3 regions of the Nonomuraea monospora genome follow, and region 3 is predicted to be linked to each of the others. Evidence: riboswitches for the same ligand, from Rfam matches in the RefSeq annotation. Region 3 holds a riboswitch; each other region holds the start of a gene.
The links. A riboswitch is a leader RNA that binds a small molecule or an ion and turns the genes downstream of it on or off. The one in region 3 is predicted to bind thiamine pyrophosphate.
Positions count from the first base shown of each region.

Region 1: linked by a shared signal. The riboswitch ahead of thiC (phosphomethylpyrimidine synthase ThiC) and the one ahead of ABD331_RS13335 (FAD-dependent oxidoreductase) in region 3 are both predicted to bind thiamine pyrophosphate.
Region 2: linked by a shared signal. The riboswitch ahead of ABD331_RS19745 (purine-cytosine permease family protein) and the one ahead of ABD331_RS13335 (FAD-dependent oxidoreductase) in region 3 are both predicted to bind thiamine pyrophosphate.

Region 1 is NZ_BAAAQX010000003.1:6,085-12,117, reverse strand. Features, by position in the region: gene ABD331_RS06575 (glycine betaine ABC transporter substrate-binding protein) at 1-704, shown strand, start outside; gene ABD331_RS06570 (SDR family oxidoreductase) at 745-1,596, shown strand; gene ABD331_RS06565 (hypothetical protein) at 1,593-1,904, opposite strand; gene thiC (phosphomethylpyrimidine synthase ThiC) at 2,042-3,586, opposite strand; TPP riboswitch at 3,579-3,691, opposite strand; gene ABD331_RS06555 (hypothetical protein) at 3,782-4,132, shown strand; gene ABD331_RS06550 (universal stress protein) at 4,144-4,962, shown strand; gene ABD331_RS06545 (cellulose binding domain-containing protein) at 5,071-6,033, shown strand, end outside.
Region 2 is NZ_BAAAQX010000009.1:114,957-120,989, reverse strand. Features, by position in the region: gene ABD331_RS19755 (ATP-binding protein) at 1-749, opposite strand, end outside; gene ABD331_RS19750 (methylated-DNA--[protein]-cysteine S-methyltransferase) at 843-1,421, shown strand; gene ABD331_RS19745 (purine-cytosine permease family protein) at 1,381-2,700, opposite strand; TPP riboswitch at 2,691-2,804, opposite strand; gene ABD331_RS19740 (rhodanese-like domain-containing protein) at 2,881-3,204, opposite strand; gene ABD331_RS19735 (winged helix-turn-helix transcriptional regulator) at 3,201-3,590, opposite strand; gene ABD331_RS19730 (MFS transporter) at 3,712-5,109, shown strand; gene ABD331_RS19725 (Fpg/Nei family DNA glycosylase) at 5,159-6,033, opposite strand, start outside.
Region 3 is NZ_BAAAQX010000005.1:444,015-450,047, forward strand. Features, by position in the region: gene metF (methylenetetrahydrofolate reductase [NAD(P)H]) at 1-519, opposite strand, end outside; gene ABD331_RS13315 (polyprenyl synthetase family protein) at 613-1,680, shown strand; gene thiE (thiamine phosphate synthase) at 1,728-2,366, opposite strand; gene ABD331_RS13325 (Rv2175c family DNA-binding protein) at 2,344-2,718, opposite strand; gene ABD331_RS13330 (NAD(P)/FAD-dependent oxidoreductase) at 2,749-3,918, opposite strand; TPP riboswitch at 3,972-4,087, shown strand; gene ABD331_RS13335 (FAD-dependent oxidoreductase) at 4,056-5,393, shown strand; gene thiS (sulfur carrier protein ThiS) at 5,390-5,590, shown strand; gene ABD331_RS13345 (thiazole synthase) at 5,583-6,033, shown strand, end outside.

The sequences.
Region 1 (6,033 bases), on a different contig from region 3:
GCGCCTCGCTGACCAGGGGCGACGCCGACCTGATGTGGGAGTACACCGGCACGGCCTGGATCACCTACCTGGGCCAGACCGACCCGATCCCGGACGCGCAGGGGCAGTACGTGGCCGTCCGCGACCTGGACCTGCGCAGGAACGGCATCGTCTGGCTGCCGCCCGCCCCGCTGAACAACAGCTACTCGCTCGCCGTCACCCGCGCCACGGCCGAGAGGTACGGCCTGACGAAGATCTCCGACGTGACGAGGATCCCGGTGGCGCAGCGCACGTTCTGCGTCGACCACGAGACCTTCGGCAGGGACGACGGCTTCCTCGGCATGCTGCGGGGCTACGGCCTGACCTACGGCGAGGATGTCCCGAGGGGGAACGTCCGCAGGGTGGCGGTCGGCATCCTGTACAGCGCGATCTCCAGCGGCCAGTGCGCGCTGGCCCTGACCAGCACGACCGACGGCCGGATCAGGGCGCTCGGCCTGGTCCTGCTGGACGACGACAGGCACTTCTTCCCGCAGTACAACGCGGCGGTGACGATGCGCCGCCCGGTCGCCGACGCGCACCCGGAGATCGCCCGCATCTTCGCGCCGATCAGCGCCAAGCTGACCAACCAGGTGATGCAGGACCTCAACGCCCAGGTGGACGTGGACGGCGACGTGCCCGTGCTGGTGGCCCGCGACTGGCTCAGGTCACACGGTTTCGTGCGGTAGCTGGCGTTAGCCATACCCGAACAGGGGCAGGCCGCTGGACATGGCGCAGACACCACCACCCCAGAACCAGCCCTACCCCGGCCGTACCGGCGAGATGGCGCCGGAGCCGCGCGACGAGATGCGCGACTACGTCGGCCGCGACCTGCTCAGCGGCAAGAAGGCGCTGATCACGGGCGGTGATTCCGGCATCGGGCGGGCGGTCGCGGTGGCGTTCGCCAAGGAGGGCGCGGACGTCGCGATCGCGTACCTCACGGAGCACGAGGACGCCGCGCACACCCGCAAGCTGGTCGAGGAGACCGGCCGGCGCTGCGTGCTGCTGCCCGGCGACCTGGCCGACCGCGCCCACTGCTCCGCCGTCGTCGAGCAGACGGTGTCCGAGCTGGGCGGGCTGGACGTGCTGGTGAACAACGTGGCCTACCAGGCGCCGGTGAGCGGCCTTGAGGAGCTGGACGACGAGCAGTGGGAGCACACGTTCGCCGTCAACATCCACAGCTACTACCGCGTCACGAAGGCCGCGCTCCCGCATCTGCGCGAGGGCGCGGCCATCGTGAACACCTCGTCGATCAACGGCCTGCGCGGCAACAAGTCGCTCATCGACTACGCCGCCACCAAGGGCGCGATCAACGCCTTCACCTACTCCATGGCGCAGAACCTGGTGGAGCGCGGTATCAGGGTCAACGCCGTCGCCCCAGGGCCGGTGTGGACGCCGCTGATCCCGGCCACCATGCCGCAGGAGAAGGTGGAGAGCTTCGGCAAGCAGGTGCCGATGGGGCGGGCGGCCGATCCGGACGAGATCGCCCCTTCGTACGTGTTCTTCGCCTCGAACCGGCTGTCGTCGTACTACACGGGCGAGGTCCTGGCCCCGATCGGCGGCGAGACGCTGCCGGGTTAGGCCCGGCCCGAGTCCTTGATGGACACGATCGAGGCGGTCTGGAACTTCTTGTGCCCCTTGCCGCCGCCGCCGACGGTGGCCGTGTACGTCTTGTAGGTCCAGCTCAGGCTGTACTTGATGGTGATCTTGTGCTTGGTCCTGCAGCGGTTGTGCCAGTACACGGTCACCGAGGTGTTCCCGTCACCCCAGGACCAGGCGAAGCACCCGGCCACCCCCCGGTGCACGTCCGCGGAGGCCGGGGTGGCGGCGAGCCCTGCGACGACGACGGACGCCGCGGCGACGGCCGCCACACGAGTGCTGATCGACACGAGAGATCCTCTCTTCCTGTGGTCGTGGGAGACCCGGCGCCCCTGCCGCGCCGGGCTCACTGTCACGTTGCCACCGCAAGAGCGGGAAACCACGTCATCTATGTCCAGACCTGCGGCTTTGGACATTGGACAATGCGTCACTCCACGTAGAGCGTGCCCCCGAGCCGCCGGAACTCGGCCGCCTTCTCCGCGTACCCGGCGTCCCTGATCTCGTGGCTGATCCGCATCGAGCAGAACTTCGGGCCGCACATCGAGCAGAAGTGCGCGGTCTTGGCGGGCGCGGCCGGCAGCGTCTCGTCGTGGAACGTGCGGGCCGTCCCGGGGTCCAGCGACAGGTCGAACTGGTCCTCCCAGCGGAACTCGAAGCGCGCGTCGGACAGCGCGTCGTCCCACGCCTGCGCCTGCGGATGGCCCTTGGCCAGGTCGGCGGCGTGCGCGGCGATCTTGTACGTGATCACGCCGGTCTTGACGTCGTCCCTGTCGGGCAGGCCGAGGTGCTCCTTGGGGGTGACGTAGCAGAGCATCGCCGTGCCGAACCAGCCGATCATGGCGGCCCCGATGCCCGAGGTGATGTGATCGTAGCCGGGCGCGATGTCCGTCACGAGCGGGCCGAGCGTGTAGAAGGGGGCGTCGTCGCAGAGCTCGCGCTGCAGGTCGACGTTCTCCTTGATCTTGTGCATCGGGACGTGTCCCGGCCCTTCGATCATCACCTGGACGTCGTGCTGCCTGGCGATCCCCGTCAGCTCGCCCAGCGTGCGCAGCTCGGCGAACTGGGCCTCGTCGTTGGCGTCCGCGATCGAGCCGGGGCGCAGGCCGTCGCCGAGCGAGTACGACACGTCGTAGCGGGCCAGGATCTCGCACATCTCGGCGAAGTTCTCGTACAGGAAGCTCTCGCGGTGGTGCGCCAGGCACCAGGCGGCCATGATCGAGCCGCCGCGCGAGACGATCCCCGTCTTGCGCCCCGCGGTGAGCGGCACGTGCGCCAGCCGCACTCCCGCGTGCACCGTCACGTAGTCGACGCCCTGCTCGCACTGCTCGATCAGCGTGTCGCGGTAGACCTCCCACGACAGCAGCTCCGGCCGGCCCTTGACCTTCTCCAGCGCCTGGTAGATGGGCACGGTGCCGACCGGGACCGGCGAGTTGCGCAGGATCCACTCGCGGGTCTCGTGGATGTCGGCGCCGGTGGACAGGTCCATGATCGTGTCGGCGCCCCAGCGGGTCGCCCAGGTCATCTTCTCGACCTCCTCCTCGATGGAGGAGGTGACGGCGGAGTTGCCGAGGTTGGCGTTGATCTTCACCAGGAACGCGCGGCCGATGATCATCGGCTCGGTCTCGGGGTGGTTGACGTTCGCGGGGATGATGGCCCGGCCCGCCGCGACCTCCTGACGTACGAACTCGGGGGTGACGCCCTCGCGCACCGCCACGAACTCCATCTCCCTGGTCACCAGCCCGCGCCGGGCGCACCCGACCTGCGTGACCGGGTGCCCCTGCTCCGCGCGCTCGCGGATCCACCGCTCGCGCCGGTGCGGCAGCCCGCGCCGCAGGTCAGGCGCGTAGGCGGGGTCGGTGTACGGGCCCGAAGTGTCGTACAGCGTCACCGACGAGCCGTTGGACAGGTGCACCTGACGCATCGGCACCCGCAGCTCACCGCTGTAAACCTTGGAAAAACGCGCGCTCGACATCGCGCAAACTCCCTTCGCCGGCATTATCCGGAGCAGGTTCTGGCGGTCGGCGGCTGTCAGCCGTCCTCTCAGCCCGGTCTCCACCGGGCTCCCGCGTTGGTCGGCGGTGATCGTACCCACGCGCCGCCCCGCCCGAAACCCGCGCGGGGAGGTTTGGCGATCGCCGTGAGCGGTACGGTCCCCATCAGGGGAAACATGAAGAGATTCGCCGCTGTCGCAGGACTACTTGTCGTGCTGGCCGCGTCCGGCGCCACCGCCGCCGCCGGGGACGGCATGAGTCAGCACGAAGTCAGCCAGGAACAGTACGACACTCTGATCGCCCAGTGCCGCTACGCCGACACGGGGAAGGCGAAGTGCCGCGCGGCCGTCAAGCGCATGTACCGCATCGGCCGGATCGACCCGGCGCTCGACTGCCGCACGTACTCCGGCGTCACCGTCTGCGGCACGCTGCGGCTCAGCAAGTCCGAGCGCAGGTGTGCCCGCGACTCCGAGGCGCAGGGGGTGCCGTTCCGCCGCGCCGAGGTCGAGTGTTACGCGCTGTCATGATCGTCGTAGGGGTGGATGGCTCCCGTACCGGGCTGGAGGCCGCCGGCTGGGCCGCCGCCGAGGCCGAGCTGCGGCAGGAGCCGCTGACCGTGGCGCACGCCGTGCCGAAGTGGGTGTGCGAGGGCGCCGTCCGCTACGCCGAGGTGGCCCAGTGGATGCGCGACGGCGCCGAGACCGTGCTCAACGCCGCCTGCGAACGCGCGCGACACGTGTGGCCAAAGGTGTCGCTGGAAGGCGTGCTGCTCCCCGGCGACCCGCGCTCCGCGCTGGTCAAGGCCTCTGAGGGGGCCGAGCTGCTGGTCGTCGGCAGCCGCGGCATCGGCGGGGTGCGGGGCCTGCTGGTCGGCTCCGTCGCGTACGGGGTCGCGGCGCACGCGCGTACGGACGTCGTCCTCATCCACGAGCCGCCCGCCTCCCCGCGCGGCGAGGTCGTGGCAGGGACGGACGGCTCGCCCGGCGCCGCCGACGCGCTCGAGTTCGCCTTCACCGAGGCCGAGCTGCGCGGCGCCAGGCTGCGTGCCGTGCGGGCCTGGGCCTGGCCGCACGCCGGCGGCTTCGAGCCCGCCTCCCGCGAGAGCGAGCAGGACACCCTGCGCACCCTGAAGGAGTCGCTCAACGGGCACCGGGAGCGGCACCCCACCGTGCACGTCGTGGCCGAGGTCGTGCACGGGCACCCCGTCGAGGTGCTCAAGGAGGCCGCCCGGCGCGCCGACCTGCTCGTCGTGGGCTCGCGCGGCCACGGACAGCTCGCGGGCATGCTCATCGGCTCGATCAGCCAGGCCCTCCTGCACCACGCCCCCTGCCCGCTGGCGGTGGTCCGCGGCGGCTGAAACTTACATCCGTCCTCCCAGGTCAGAGCCTCGCCATGATCGTCACGCTTTCCCGCTCCGAGCGGCCGCTCCTACGATCTGCGCAGGCCTACGACGGGAGAGCACACGATGCGCAGCAAGACCGGCTCCGTGCTGGCCGCGCTGGTGGCGCTGGCCGCGGCGGTGTTATTCGCCACCACGGCCACGGCCAGCGCCGCCCCGATCAGGATCATGCCCCTCGGCGACTCGATCACCGGATCCCCCGGCTGCTGGCGGGCCCTGCTGTGGAACCGCCTCCAGAGCGCCGGCCAGACCAACATCGACTTCGTCGGCACCCTCCCGCCGCAGGGCTGCGGGGTCGCCCACGACGGCGACAACGAAGGACACGGCGGCTACCTCGCCACCAACATCGCCAACCAGAACCTGCTGCCCGGCTGGCTCTCCGCCACCCAGCCCGACATCGTGATCATGCACCTCGGCACCAACGACGTGTGGAGCAACATCGCGCCGGCGACGATCCTCAGCGCGTTCACCACGCTGGTCAACCAGATGCGGGCCAGCAAGCCGACCATGAAGATCCTCGTCGCCAAGATCATTCCGATGAATCCGTCGAGCTGTGCCGAATGTGCTCAGCGCACCGTGAACTTCAACAACGCCATCCCCGCCTGGGCCGCCGCCACCTCCACCGCGCAGTCGCCCGTCACCGTCGTGGACCAGTGGACCGGCTTCAGCACCAGCACCGACACCTATGACGGCGTGCACCCGAACGCCGCCGGCGACCAGAAGATGTCCGACAAGTGGTACCCAGCGGTCGTCGATGCGCTGGCCGGTGGTGGCACTGCTACGCCGACCGTCACCTCTACCGTCACGCCGCCTCCTGGGGGGTGCACGGCTACGTACAAGATGACTGGGCAGTGGCAGGGAGGGTTCCAGGGGGAGGTCACCGTTCAGAACACCGGGAGTGTGTCTCGGTCGGCTTGGGTGGTGGGTTGGACTTTCGCCAACGGGCAGCAGGTTACGCAGCTTTGGGGTGGCACGCTCAGTGCCAGCGGGGCTGCTGTGACTGTGCGCAACGCTTCGTGGAACGGGGTG
Region 2 (6,033 bases), on a different contig from region 3:
CCGTACGGCCGACCGCCCACGGCCGCCAGCCCCAGCGCGATCGTGTGCAGCCCGCCCAGCCGCGCCCACACCAGGTCGTCGAGCCCGTTCGACTCCAGCATCACGGTCTTGCCCGTGCGTAAAAGTTTGTCCACCAGGCTCGTGCGCAGCTCGGTGGTGGTGCCCCTGATCGAGGCGGGCAACTGGTACGTGCTGACCAGCCGCAGCCGCTCGCCTTCGATGAGCACGAACCCGCCCGCGTCCGCCCCGGTCAGCTCGGTCAGGCTGGCCGAGATCCGGTCGAGCACGGCCGACAGCTCCAGCTCGGAGTTGATGTCGCCGACCACGTCGGTGAGCCGGCGGACGAGCCTGGCCCGGCGCGCCACCCGCTCCCTGGCCACGTGGTCGGCCAGCGCCGGGTGGTAGACGCACACGTAGCCCGCCACAGCGCTGCCCAGGCGCAACGCGCTGATGTCCACCCGCAGGTCGAGCAGGGTGCCGTTGCTGTGCAGCCGTCTGGTGCGCAGCGAGACCGGCTCGCCGGTGCGCACCCGCTCCAGCGCGGCGGTGTGCTCGGTCGTCAGCTCGTCGGGCACGATGGGCGGCCTGCGACCGACCACCTCCTCCGCGCTCCAGCCGAACACCCGCTCCGCCGCGGCGTTCCAGACCAGCACGGTCTGGTCCCTGTCGAGCGCCACGACGGCGTTGGGCGAGCTGGCGAGCGCCGCGCGAGCGATCTCATCGTCACTACCGGCCCATTCGTCCCCCACCACTCCATAGTGCACGCGGTGCGGTGGGTGCGTCGGGAGATCCGTCCGATACGCTGCCGTCACGGTGATTCCCGGCGGTGGAGGGTGCGAGGCATGTCGAGCAACGATCTCGATGCCCTGTTGCGGGTGACCTCCAGCACCTATCGGGGCGAGACGCCGCCCGACATCGCCTTCGGCACCTACGACGGCGCCGTGGGCAGGCTGGTGCTGGCCGTGACGGGCAAGGGCGTCGCCGCCTGCAGCTTCGAGGCGGAGAACGACGTGTACGAGCTGGTCAGCAGGCACGTGGGCACGTTCATCGGGCCCGATGCCAGGCGGCTCGACCCGGTGCGCAGAGAGCTGGACGCGTACTTCTCCGGGCGGCTGCGCACCTTCACCGTGCCGGTCGACCTGCGGCTGGCCACCCCGTTCGCGCGGTCCGTGCTGCAGAAGACCATCGCCGTGCCCTACGGCACCACCACGACGCTGGAGCACATCGGCGAGAGCATCGGCCGGCCGCGCGCGCTGCGGGCGATCGGCAACGCGCTGGCCTCCAACCCCGTCTGCGTGATCGTGCCCTGCCACCGGGTGGTGCGCGAGGACGGCGCGCTCGGCGACTACGCGGGCGGCCAGTCCGCCAAGCAGCACCTGCTCAACGTCGAACGGAAGGCCTCCGCAGCACCAGGCCGATGAGCAGGGTGACCACCGCGGCCACCAGGGCGCCGCCCAGCGCCCCGTTCATCCACACCTGCCGGGTGAAGCCGATGGCGCCGCGCGCGTCCGCCCAGAGCTCGTCCCAGGCCGCGATGGTCGGCGTCGAGGTCGTCAGCCAGTAGGCCGCGAAGCCGAGCGCCCACGGCACCAGCATCGGCCAGCGCGAGGGCGCGTGCTCGGCGGTGTTCCAGCGGCGGGCGCCGCCCAGCAGGAAGTAGTCCACGGCCAGCACGGCGAACATCGGCACGAACACCGCCCCGATCACGCCCAGGAACGCGCCGTACGAGGTCACGTCCACGAGCAGGGCGATCACGACGGTGAGCACCCCGATGACGACGGAGAAGACGCGCCGGTCCACGCGCGGCATCAGGTTCTGCAGCGAGACCGTGGTGGAGTAGACGTTGGCGAAGGACTGGTCGGTCTCGCGCAGCACCAGGATCGCGAAGAACAGCGCGCCCAGCGGCACCGCGACGAACGTGCCGAAGACGGCGTCCGCGTCGCCCGCGATGGCCACCGCGTAGACGCCCAGCCCCAGGCAGGCCACCTGGGCCAGCGTGTAGCCGCCGACCACGCCGGTGAAGGCGGCGCCGGTGGAGCGGGAGTGCCGGGCGAAGTCGGCGGCCATCGGCACCCACGACACCGACAGGGCGATCACGTAGTCGACCGCGGCGGGGAAGGCGATCCACGTGCCGCCCTCCTGCGCGGGCGCCTCACGCAGGAAGAACCAGGCGAACCAGACCATGGCGATGATCACGCCGATGGTGACGTACCTGCGCAGCACGCGGATCGAGCCGAGCGGCCAGATCGACAGCGCGGTGGTCAGCACCCCCGCCACGATCACCCACACCGCGTACGGCACCGCGGGGAAGATCGCGCCCGCGCCCGTGGCGATCACCCACAGCTCGAAGGCGCCCCAGCCGAGCATCTGCACGATGTTCAGCAGGGTCGGCGCGTAGGAGATGCGCGCCCCGAACAGCCCGCGCAGCAGCACCATCGACGGCTGCCCCGTCTGCGTGCCCGGAATGGCCGACAGGCCCACCATGGCGGTGCCGATCAGGCTGCCGACCACGGTCGCCACCAGTGCCGCCGCGAGGCTGAGCGGGGCGTCGCCGAGCGGGTTGACCAGGAACATCGCCCCGGAGAAGCCGAGGAGGCTGACGCCGAGGTTCGCCCAGAGCGCGCCCTGGTCGAGCACGCCCAGCGTCCTCGGCGGCCGGCCTTCGAGTGTCAGCGGAACTTCGTCGGCGACATGCGTCATCGCACACTCCCTACGCCGGCATTACCCGGACAGGTTCAGGCGGTCGGCAGCGGCTGTGTTGCTGCCCTCTCAGCCCGGCACCCCGAGCTCCCGCGACGATCTGTAGTTTGTGCCCTCATCATGCCCCAATGACGACAGAACCGCCATAGTGGGTAGGTTCCAGCGCCCGCCGGCTCGGCTTCAGGCGACGTACGGCGGCTGCCCCGTCTCGCTCACCATCGGCTTGCGCGCCGACTCCCACGCCTGCATGCCGCCGCCCACGTTGACCGCGTCACGCCCGAGCTGGTTGAGCCAGGCCGCCACGTTCATGGACCGGCCGCCCACCCGGCACACCACGTAGACCGTGCGGTCGGCGGGCACCTCCTCGACCCGGCCCTGGATCTGCGTCATGGGGATGTGCACGGCCTCCGGGGCGTGGCCGGCCAGCCATTCGTCCTGCTCGCGGACGTCGAGCAGGTAGGCGTCGGAGGGGACGGCGGTGGCCTCGATCTCAGGAACGGTCATGGCTCCATCATCTCGCGCCGCGCGTCGTAGGCGGCACGCGCCGCGATGATCTCCTCCTGGTGCGACTCGGTCCACGTCACCAGCGACTTGATGGTCTCGTGCAGCGTGCGGCCGAGCGGCGTCAGCGCGTAGTCCACGCGCGGCGGCACCACCGGATGGACCTTCCGGCTGACCAGGCCGTCGCGTTCGAGCTGGCGCAGGGTGACGCTGAGCATGCGCTGGCTGATGCCGTCGATCTCGCGGCGGAGCTGGGTGAAGCGCAGGCTCTGGCAGTCGAGCAGGGCGATCACCAGCAGCGACCACTTGTCGGCGATGCGGTCCAGGATCTGCCGGACCTCGCAGTCCTCGCGCACGTCCCACTGGCGCACGTCGTAGTCGTCGTCCACGGTGCCTTCGCAATAACTGAGTGATCTCAAAGTGCCGTCTTCCACAGGATTTCATGCTGTCGCATGATGTGGGCGGTTACAAGAGATAACCGACCTGCCTATTCGTAACCGGGGGTTTGTTGTGCCTGTCACCGCCCGCACCTGGGGCGTACTGATCGTGCTGTGCGGCGCCATCTTCCTGGAGGGCATCGACGTGGCCATGCTGAACGTCGCCCTGCCGTCCATCCGGGCAGACCTGGGGCTGTCCACCGGCATGCTGAGCGGGGTGGTGAGCGCGTACGTGCTCGGCTACGGCGGCTTCATGCTGCTCGGCGGCCGGGCGGCCGACCTGCTGGGACGGCGGCGGATGTTCCTGCTCTGGCTGGTGGTGTTCCTGCTCTTCTCCGGCCTCGGCGGCTTCGCGACCGAGGGGTGGGTGCTGCTGGTGGCCAGGTTCGTCACCGGGGTGGCCGCCGCGTTCATGACGCCCGCCGGCCTGTCACTGATCACCACCAACTTCCCTGAAGGCCCGCAGCGCAACCGGGCCCTGCTGGTCTACGCGGGCACGGCCGCGGGCGGTTTCGCGCTCGGGCTGGTGATCGGCGGGCTGCTGACCGCGATCGGCTGGCGCTGGGTGTTCTTCGCCCCGGTGGCGCTGGCGCTGGTGATCCTGCTGGCCGCCGTCGTCCTGATCAGGGACCAGGAGGCGCCGCCCGCGGCGGGCGGCTTCGACGTGGCGGGCGCCGTCAGCGTCACCGGCGCGATGATCCTGCTCGTCTACGGCGTCGTACGCCTGGAGCACCTCTCGGACGGCCCCCTCCTGACCATCGGCGCCTTCGCGGCCGGCCTGGCCCTGCTGGCGCTCTTCGTGGCCGTGGAGCGCCGCTCAGCCAGCCCCCTCGTCCGGCTCGGCATCCTGCGCTCGCGCCCGCTGGTCCGCGCGAACGTGATGGCCGCGCTGCTCACGGCCTCGTTCTTCGGCTTCCAGTTCCTGGTCACCCTCTACCTGCAGGAGCTGCGCGGCTGGTCCGCCGTCCAGACCGGGCTGGCCATGCTGGCGGCGGCCGTGGACGTGGTGCTGGCCCCCGTGCTGACGCCGTGGCTGGTCAACCGGTTCGGCAACGCCAGGGTGGTGCTCGGCGGGCTGCTGTCGGGCCTGCTGGCCTACGCGCTGTTCCTCGGGGTGGGCCTGGACTGGACGTACGCGGCGATGCTGCCGTCGATGCTGCTGATCGGCCTGATGTTCGCCTTCGTGTACGGGCCGCTGACGATCGTGGCCACGGACGGGATCGCCGGGCACGAGCAGGGGCTGGCCGGTGGGCTGATCAACTCCTCGTTCCAGTTCGGCGCGGCCCTGGGGCTGTCCATGGTGACCGCCGTCAACGTGGCGGCCCTGGGCGGGATGACGGGGGCGGAGGCCGGGCTGGACGCGATGCGCACGGCCCTGGTGGTGCCCGTCACGGCCACGCTGCTGGCAGCCGTCATCGCGGTCGCGGGCCTGCGCGCCCGGGTCCGGGAAGAGGTGCTGAGCGCTACCTGAGCAGCTTCACCAGGCGAGCGCTACCTGAGCAGCTTTGGGCAGGCGAGCGCTACTTGAGCAGCTTGGACAGGCGGCGGTCGGCCAGCGGCTTGCCGCCTGTCTGGCAGGTGGGGCAGTACTGCAGCGACGAGTCGGCGAACGAGACCTCCCTGATCGTGTCGCCGCACACGTCGCAGGGCTGCCCCGCCCGGTTGTGCACCCGCAGGCCCGACTTCTTCTCCGCCTTCAGGTCCTTGGCCGCCAGCCCGTGCGCGCGCTCGACCGCGTCGCGCAGCGTGGTGACGATGGCCTCGTGCAGGTCGGCGATCTGCGCGTCGGTCAGCGTTGCCGCGATCTTGAACGGGGACATCTTGGCGGCGTGCAGCACCTCGTCGGAGTAGGCGTTCCCGATGCCCGCGATCACCTTCTGGTCGCGCAGGAGGCCCTTGATCTGGGTGCGGTTGCCGCCGATGATCCGCTTGAGCGCCTCGACGGTGAAGGAGTCGGCGAGGGGGTCGGGGCCGAGCGTGGCGACGTTCGGGATCTCGTCCGGATTTTTCGTGACATAGACGGCGAGGCGCTTCTGGGTCCCGGCCTCGGTCAGCTCGAAGCCGGGCGCCAGGCCCTCGTCGTCCGGCGCCAGCCTCACCCGTACCGCCAGCGGCCCCTTGCCCGGCCGCACCGGCTTGGCCGCGGACAGGTCGTCACGCCAGCGCAGCCACCCCGCGCGGGCCAGGTGGATGACCAGGTGCAGGCCGTCGCAGTCGAGGTCGAGGAACTTGCCGTGCCGGGCCACGCCCGTGACGGTCAGCCCGCCGAGCGCGGTGACCGGCGGGTCGAACGTCTTCAGCGCCTGGATGGCGACCACGTCGACCCCGAGGATCGTGCGGCCGACCGCCCGCTCGCGCAGGAAGCCGGCAAGGGACTCCACTTCGGGAAGTTCGG
Region 3 (6,033 bases):
GGACTCGATGGACGGCGAACGCGGATGCTTGTAGGGGAACGCGGCCACGCCGACGCAGAAGTCGCCCGCCTGCCGGATCAGCCGCACCAGCTCCTCGGCGTAGAGCACGCCCTCCGGGTGCTGGACCCAGTCGCCCATCGGGTCGCCGGGCGGGTCGCCGCGCACGGCCAGGATGTTGCGCACCCCGGCGTCGGCGAAGCGCCCCACGAGGTGACGCAGCTCCCGGATCGAGTGGTTGACCGCGGTGAAGTGCGCCACAGGCGTGAGCGTGGTGTCGTGGGCGATCCGCTCGACGATGTCGACCGTGCGGTCGCGGGTGGAGCCGCCGGCGCCGTACGTCACCGACACGAAGGTCGGCCGCAGCGACTCCAGCTCTCTGATCGCCCGCCAGAGCTGCCGCGCGCCCTCGTCGGTCTTCGGGGGGAAGAACTCGAACGAGAACGACCGGCCACCGGAGGCGAGCATCTCGCGGACGGTGGGAACACGATCGGGCCGGATGGAGGATCGACCAAGCGCCATGGACCAAGGTTACCGTCACATCTGCCGAACCTGCGGGTCAGAGGAACCACCTGGAGATCCTGACCTGTCCGCTGGGCCACTAGTCTCAGGGGCATGACCACTGACGCCGCCGGCATGGAGACCCTGCGCGCGCAGGTGGAACGCGCACTTTCGGAGTTCGTCGAGCGGAAGCTGCCCTCGACGGGCGAACCGGAGTTCGCGCCGCTGCGCACGGCCGCCGACGAGCTGCTGTCCGGCGGCAAGCGGCTGCGCCCGGCGTTCTGCTACTGGGGCTGGCGCGGCGCCGGCGGCGCCGACGACCCCGGCATCTTCACCGCCTCCGCCTCACTGGAGCTGCTCCAGGCCAGCGCGCTGGTGCACGACGACGTGATGGACAAGAGCGACCTGCGCAGGGGCATGCCGTCCGCGCACCGCCGCTTCCAGGCGATGCACGAGAAGTCCGGCTGGTACGGCTCCGCCGAGCAGTTCGGCGAAGGCGCCGCGATCCTGCTCGGCAACCTGCTGCTCATCTGGGCGGGCGAGATGTGGCGGGCCAGCGGCCTGCCCCGCGAGTCCCTGGACGTGGCCCAGCCCTTCCACGACCACATGCGCAGCGAGCTGATGTGCGGCCAGTACCTCGACCTGCTGGAGCAGGCCAACGGCGAGAACACCTTCGAGTCGGCGCTGCGCGTGGCGCTGTTCAAGAGCGGCAAGTACTCGGTCGAGCAGCCGCTCAGGCTCGGCCTCGCCCTCGCCGCCCGCGAGCTGGCGCCGTGGATGGACGAGCTGTGCACCGGGTACGGGCGGCGCGTCGGGATCGCCTTCCAGCTCCGCGACGACATCCTCGGCGTCTTCGGCGACCCGGCGCAGACCGGCAAGCCCGCGGGCGACGACCTGCGGGAGGGCAAGCGCACCATGCTCGTCGCCCGCACCCTGGCCGCCGCCTCCGCCTCGGACGCCGAGACCGTGCGGCTGCTGCTGGGGGATCCGGGGCTGGACGAGAAGGGGGTCGCCACGTTGCGGGAGATCATCGACGGGACGGGGGCCCTGCGGGAGTGTGAGGACCTGATCGGCGAGTATCTGGGGCAGGCGCTGGAGGCGCTCGACGCGGCGCCGGTCACGCCCGAGTCCCGCAGCGCGCTGACGGAGCTCGCCATCGCGGCCACGTCCCGCAAGACCTGATCAGCGTTGACGGAGGCGCCCGTGGCGAGAGCGGGCGCCCCGGTCGCTCAGCCGCCTGACAGTCGTTTGGCGAACTCCGCAGCCGCCGCCCCAGGGTCGTCGGCGTCGGTGATCGCCCGTACCACCACCACGCGCCGCACCCCGTACGACATCACCTCGTCCAGATTCCCGAGGTCGATGCCGCCGATCCCGAACCACGGCCGCGAGGTCTCCAGCGACGCCGCGTGCCGCAGCAGCGGCGGCCCCGGAGCCGGGCGGCCCGGCTTGGTGGGGGTGGGCCAGGTGGGGCCACAGCAGAAGTAGTCGACGCCCTCCTCCACTGCCGCGGCGGAAGCCTCGGCGGCGGAGTGGGTGGACCGTCCGATGACGATGTCGTCGCCGAGTATCTCTCGCGCGACCGTCACAGGAAGGTCGTCCTGCCCCAGGTGGAGCACGTCGGGCCGGGCGGCGTAGGCGATGTCCGCCCGGTCGTTGACGGCCAGCAGCTTGCCGTGCCGGTCGCAGGCGTCGCGGAAGACTTCGAGGAGCGCGAGTTCTTCGCGTGCCTCCAGGCCCTTCTCCCGCAGTTGGATGATGTCCACGCCTGAGGCCAGCACCGAGTCGAGGAACTCTGCCAGATCGCCGCGGTCGCGGCGGCCGTCTGTGCAGAGATAGAGGCGGGCCTCAGAAAGCGAGGGCTTGGGCACGCCGCTTGACCTCTGTGTGACGGCCGGCCTTGATCGCCTCTATGGGCGACCCTGGCAGGGACTCGTCTGGGGTGAAGAGCCAGCGCAGCGACTCGACGTCGTCGTAGCCGGCGTCCTGCAACACGGTCAGTGTGCCGGGCAGGCCCTTCATCACGTCCTTTCCATCGAGGAACACCGCGGGCACCTGCGGCCCGCCGCTGCCCCGGCGTACGCCGAGGAGCTTGTGGTCCCGGAGGAGTTGCTTGGCCCGCCCGATCGGAAGATCAAGGCGCGAGGCCACTTCGGGGAGAGTGAGCCACTCTTCAACGAGTTGGTCGGTCTCCCGGTCGATCTGTGCAACAGAAAGCGTCACGAAACCACAACTACCACATGCCGTGCTTGCTCAAACAACACAATCTCGTAGGGGTACTTGTGGATCTACCAGGCGTTCCGCATCGAGGCGTGAACCGGCTTCGATGATACGGCGCCCCTGGACGAGATCGCGCGGCCGGTCCACGGCCAGCACCGCGGCGAGAGTGTCGTCCGCGGTGAGCCACACGGCCGACCACTTTCCCTCGGGTTCGCCCCGATGGACGAGCCGATCGCCCGCCGGGTGATGGCCCGCGTACTGCAGCATGTGCCCGAACTGCTCCGACCAGAAGTACGGCACCGGATCGTAGACCGCCTCCTCCCCCAGCAGCGTCGCGGCGGCGACCTCGGGGGCGTTCAGCGCGGTGTCCCAGTGCTCCACGCGCAGCCTGGTCCGCCAGCGGCGCGACCACCAGGCGGCGCAGTCGCCGACCGCGACGACGCCCGGCAGGGACGTGCGCAGGTGCTCGTCGGTGACCACGCCGTTGTGCAGGTCGATGTCGGCGTCGGCGAGCCACTCGATCGCCGGGCGCACGCCGATGCCGGTGACGACCACGTGGGCCTCGACGAACTCGCCGCCCACGAGCTGCACGCCGCCCTCGTCCACGGAGTCGACCATGGTGCCGAACCGCACGTCGATGCCGTCGTACCAGGGCAGGGTGCGCCCGCCCAGCTCGGTGCCGAGTGCCGTGGCGAGCGGGGTGGCGGCGCTCTCGACGACCGTCACGACGCAGCCCGCGCGGCGGGCCGCGGTGGCGACCTCCGCGCCGATCCAGCCGGCCCCGATGATCGCGACCCGGGCGCCGGGGACGAGCATCGCGCGCAGCTCGTGCGCGTCGTCGAGGGTGCGCAGGACGTGCTGCGGGCCGTCGCCCGGCAGCCGGATCGGGTCGGCGCCGGTCGCGATGACCAGGCCGTCGTAGGCGACCTCGCCCTCGGTGGTCTCCACGACGCCCGCGCGCAGCGACTTGGCGGTGACGCCCGGCCAGAACTCCACGCCCAGCGCGTCGAGGTCGGTGTCGACGTAGCTGGTGTCGCTCTCGCCCTTCAGCACCGCCTTGGACAGCGGCGGGCGGTCATAGGGCCGATGGCGCTCCTGCCCGATCAGGGTGATCCGGCCGGTGAAGCCGCGCCCGCGCAGGGCCTCCACCGTACGCACTCCGGCCAGGCCCGCTCCCACCACCACGACATGGTTCACGTTCATGACCATAACGGGGGGCGTGCGTGGACGCCGCACCGAGGCCGTAGGCTGGTTGACGTAAGACGCGCGGGAGTCCGGCCGTTACCGGGCTGAGAGGAAGGCTTTACGGGCCTTCGACCGCAAGACACCTGATCCGGATCATGCCGGCGAAGGGAGCGCATGTGGATGTGATCGTCGGTGGCGGGGTCGTCGGGCTGTCGGTGGCCTGGCGGATGGCCCGCTCAGGGCGGGCCGTCACCGTGGTGGATCCGGCCCCCGGCAGAGGGGCGTCCTACGCGGCGGCGGGGATGCTGGCCCCGGTCAGCGAGGTGACCTTCACGGAGGCGCCGCTGCTGCGGCTGGGGGTGGCGTCGCTGCGCCGCTGGCCCGCCTTCGCCGCCGAACTGGCCGCCGACGCGGGCCTGACCCCGGACGCCACGCCCGTCCAGGACGCAGCGCCAGGCTCGGACGCGCCGCCACTCTCGGACGCGAGGCCAGGCTCGGACACGGGACCAGGCTCGGGTGTCGGGCCAGGCTCGGGCGTCGCGCCGGGCTCAAGGCCCGCGCCGGGATCAGGGCCCGCGCCGGGCTCGGGCGCGAGGCCGGGCGTCTCGGGGGCCGGGCCGGGGTTCGCTGATGTGCGGGGGCTGGATCTGCGGGCGGACGGGACGCTGGACGTCGCGTTCGGAGCCGACGACCTGGAGGCGCTCGGCGAGCTGGCCGCGTACATGGAGGAGCTGGGCCTGCCGGTCGAGCGGCTCACCGGCCGCGAGTGCCGCCGCCTGGAGCCCATGCTCGCCCCCTCCGTGCGCGGCGGCCTCCTGGCCCCGGGCGACGCGTGGGTGGACCCCAGGCGCGTGACGGCGGCCCTGCTGTCCGCGCTGGAGCGGCGGGGCGTCCCCGTGGTGCGGGCGCGCGCGTCCGAGCTGCTGCGGGACGGCGACCGCGTCTCAGGGGTACGCCTGGCGCCACCCGAGTCAGAAAACGGCACGGGCGGCGAGGTGCGCGGCGAGCGGGTCGTGCTGGCGGCAGGGGCGTGGAGCTCGGAGCTGGCCGAGGTGCCGGTGCGGCCGGTCAAGGGCCAGATCATGCGGTTGCGCTCGCCGCAGCCGCTGCTCAGCCGGTGCGTACGCGGCACGGTGCACGGCTCGTCCGTCTACCTGGTCCCCCGGGGCGACGGCGAGCTGGTGGTCGGGGCCACGCAGGAGGAGATGGGCTTCGACACCAAGGTGACGGCGGGCGGGCTCTACGAGCTGCTGCGGGACGCCAGGGAGCTGGTGCCGGGCGTCACCGAGCTGGAGGTCGCCGACGTGGTGGCGGGGCTGCGGCCTGGAACGCCGGACAACCTGCCGCTGATCGGCCCGAGCGGGACGCCGGGCCTGGTGTACGCGACGGGGCATCACCGGGGCGGCGTGCTGCTCGCCCCGCTGACGACCGCGATGTTGCTGGGCGAGGAGAGCGAGCTGGCGGCGCTGTGCGCGCCGGGGAGATTTTCATGATTGTTGTGATCAACGGGGCTGCCCACGAGGTGGCGGACGGCATGACCGTGGCTCAGGCCGTGCATACCCTGACCTCGGCCACCACCGGAGTGGCCGTGGCCGTGAACGACGAGGTGGTCACGCGCGGCGCCTGGGAGACGACGGCGCTGCGCGACCGTGACCGCATGGAGGTTCTGACGGCGGTGCAAGGTGGATGATCTGATCATCGCCGGGGAGAAGTTCTCCTCCCGGCTCATCATGGGAACGGGCGGCGCGCCCTCGCTGGAGGTGCTGGACCAGGCGCTGGCGGCCTCGGGCACCGAGCTGACCACGGTGGCGATGCGCCGGCTCGACCCCGCGGCGCGCGGCTCCGTCCTGGACGTGCTGCGCGAGCGCGACATCAAGGTGCTGCCCAACACGGCGGGCTGCTTCACCGCGGGCGAGGCCGTGCTGACGGCCCGGCTGGCCAGGGAGGCCCTGGAGACGAACTGGGTCAAGCTGGAGGTCATCGCGGACGAGCGCACGCTGCTGCCCGACCCGATCGAGACGTTCGACGCGGCGGAGCGGCTGGTGGCCGACGGGTTCGTGGTGCTGCCGTACATCGGTGACGACCCGGCGCTGGCGCGGCGGCTGGAGCAGGCGGGCTGCGCGGCCGTGATGC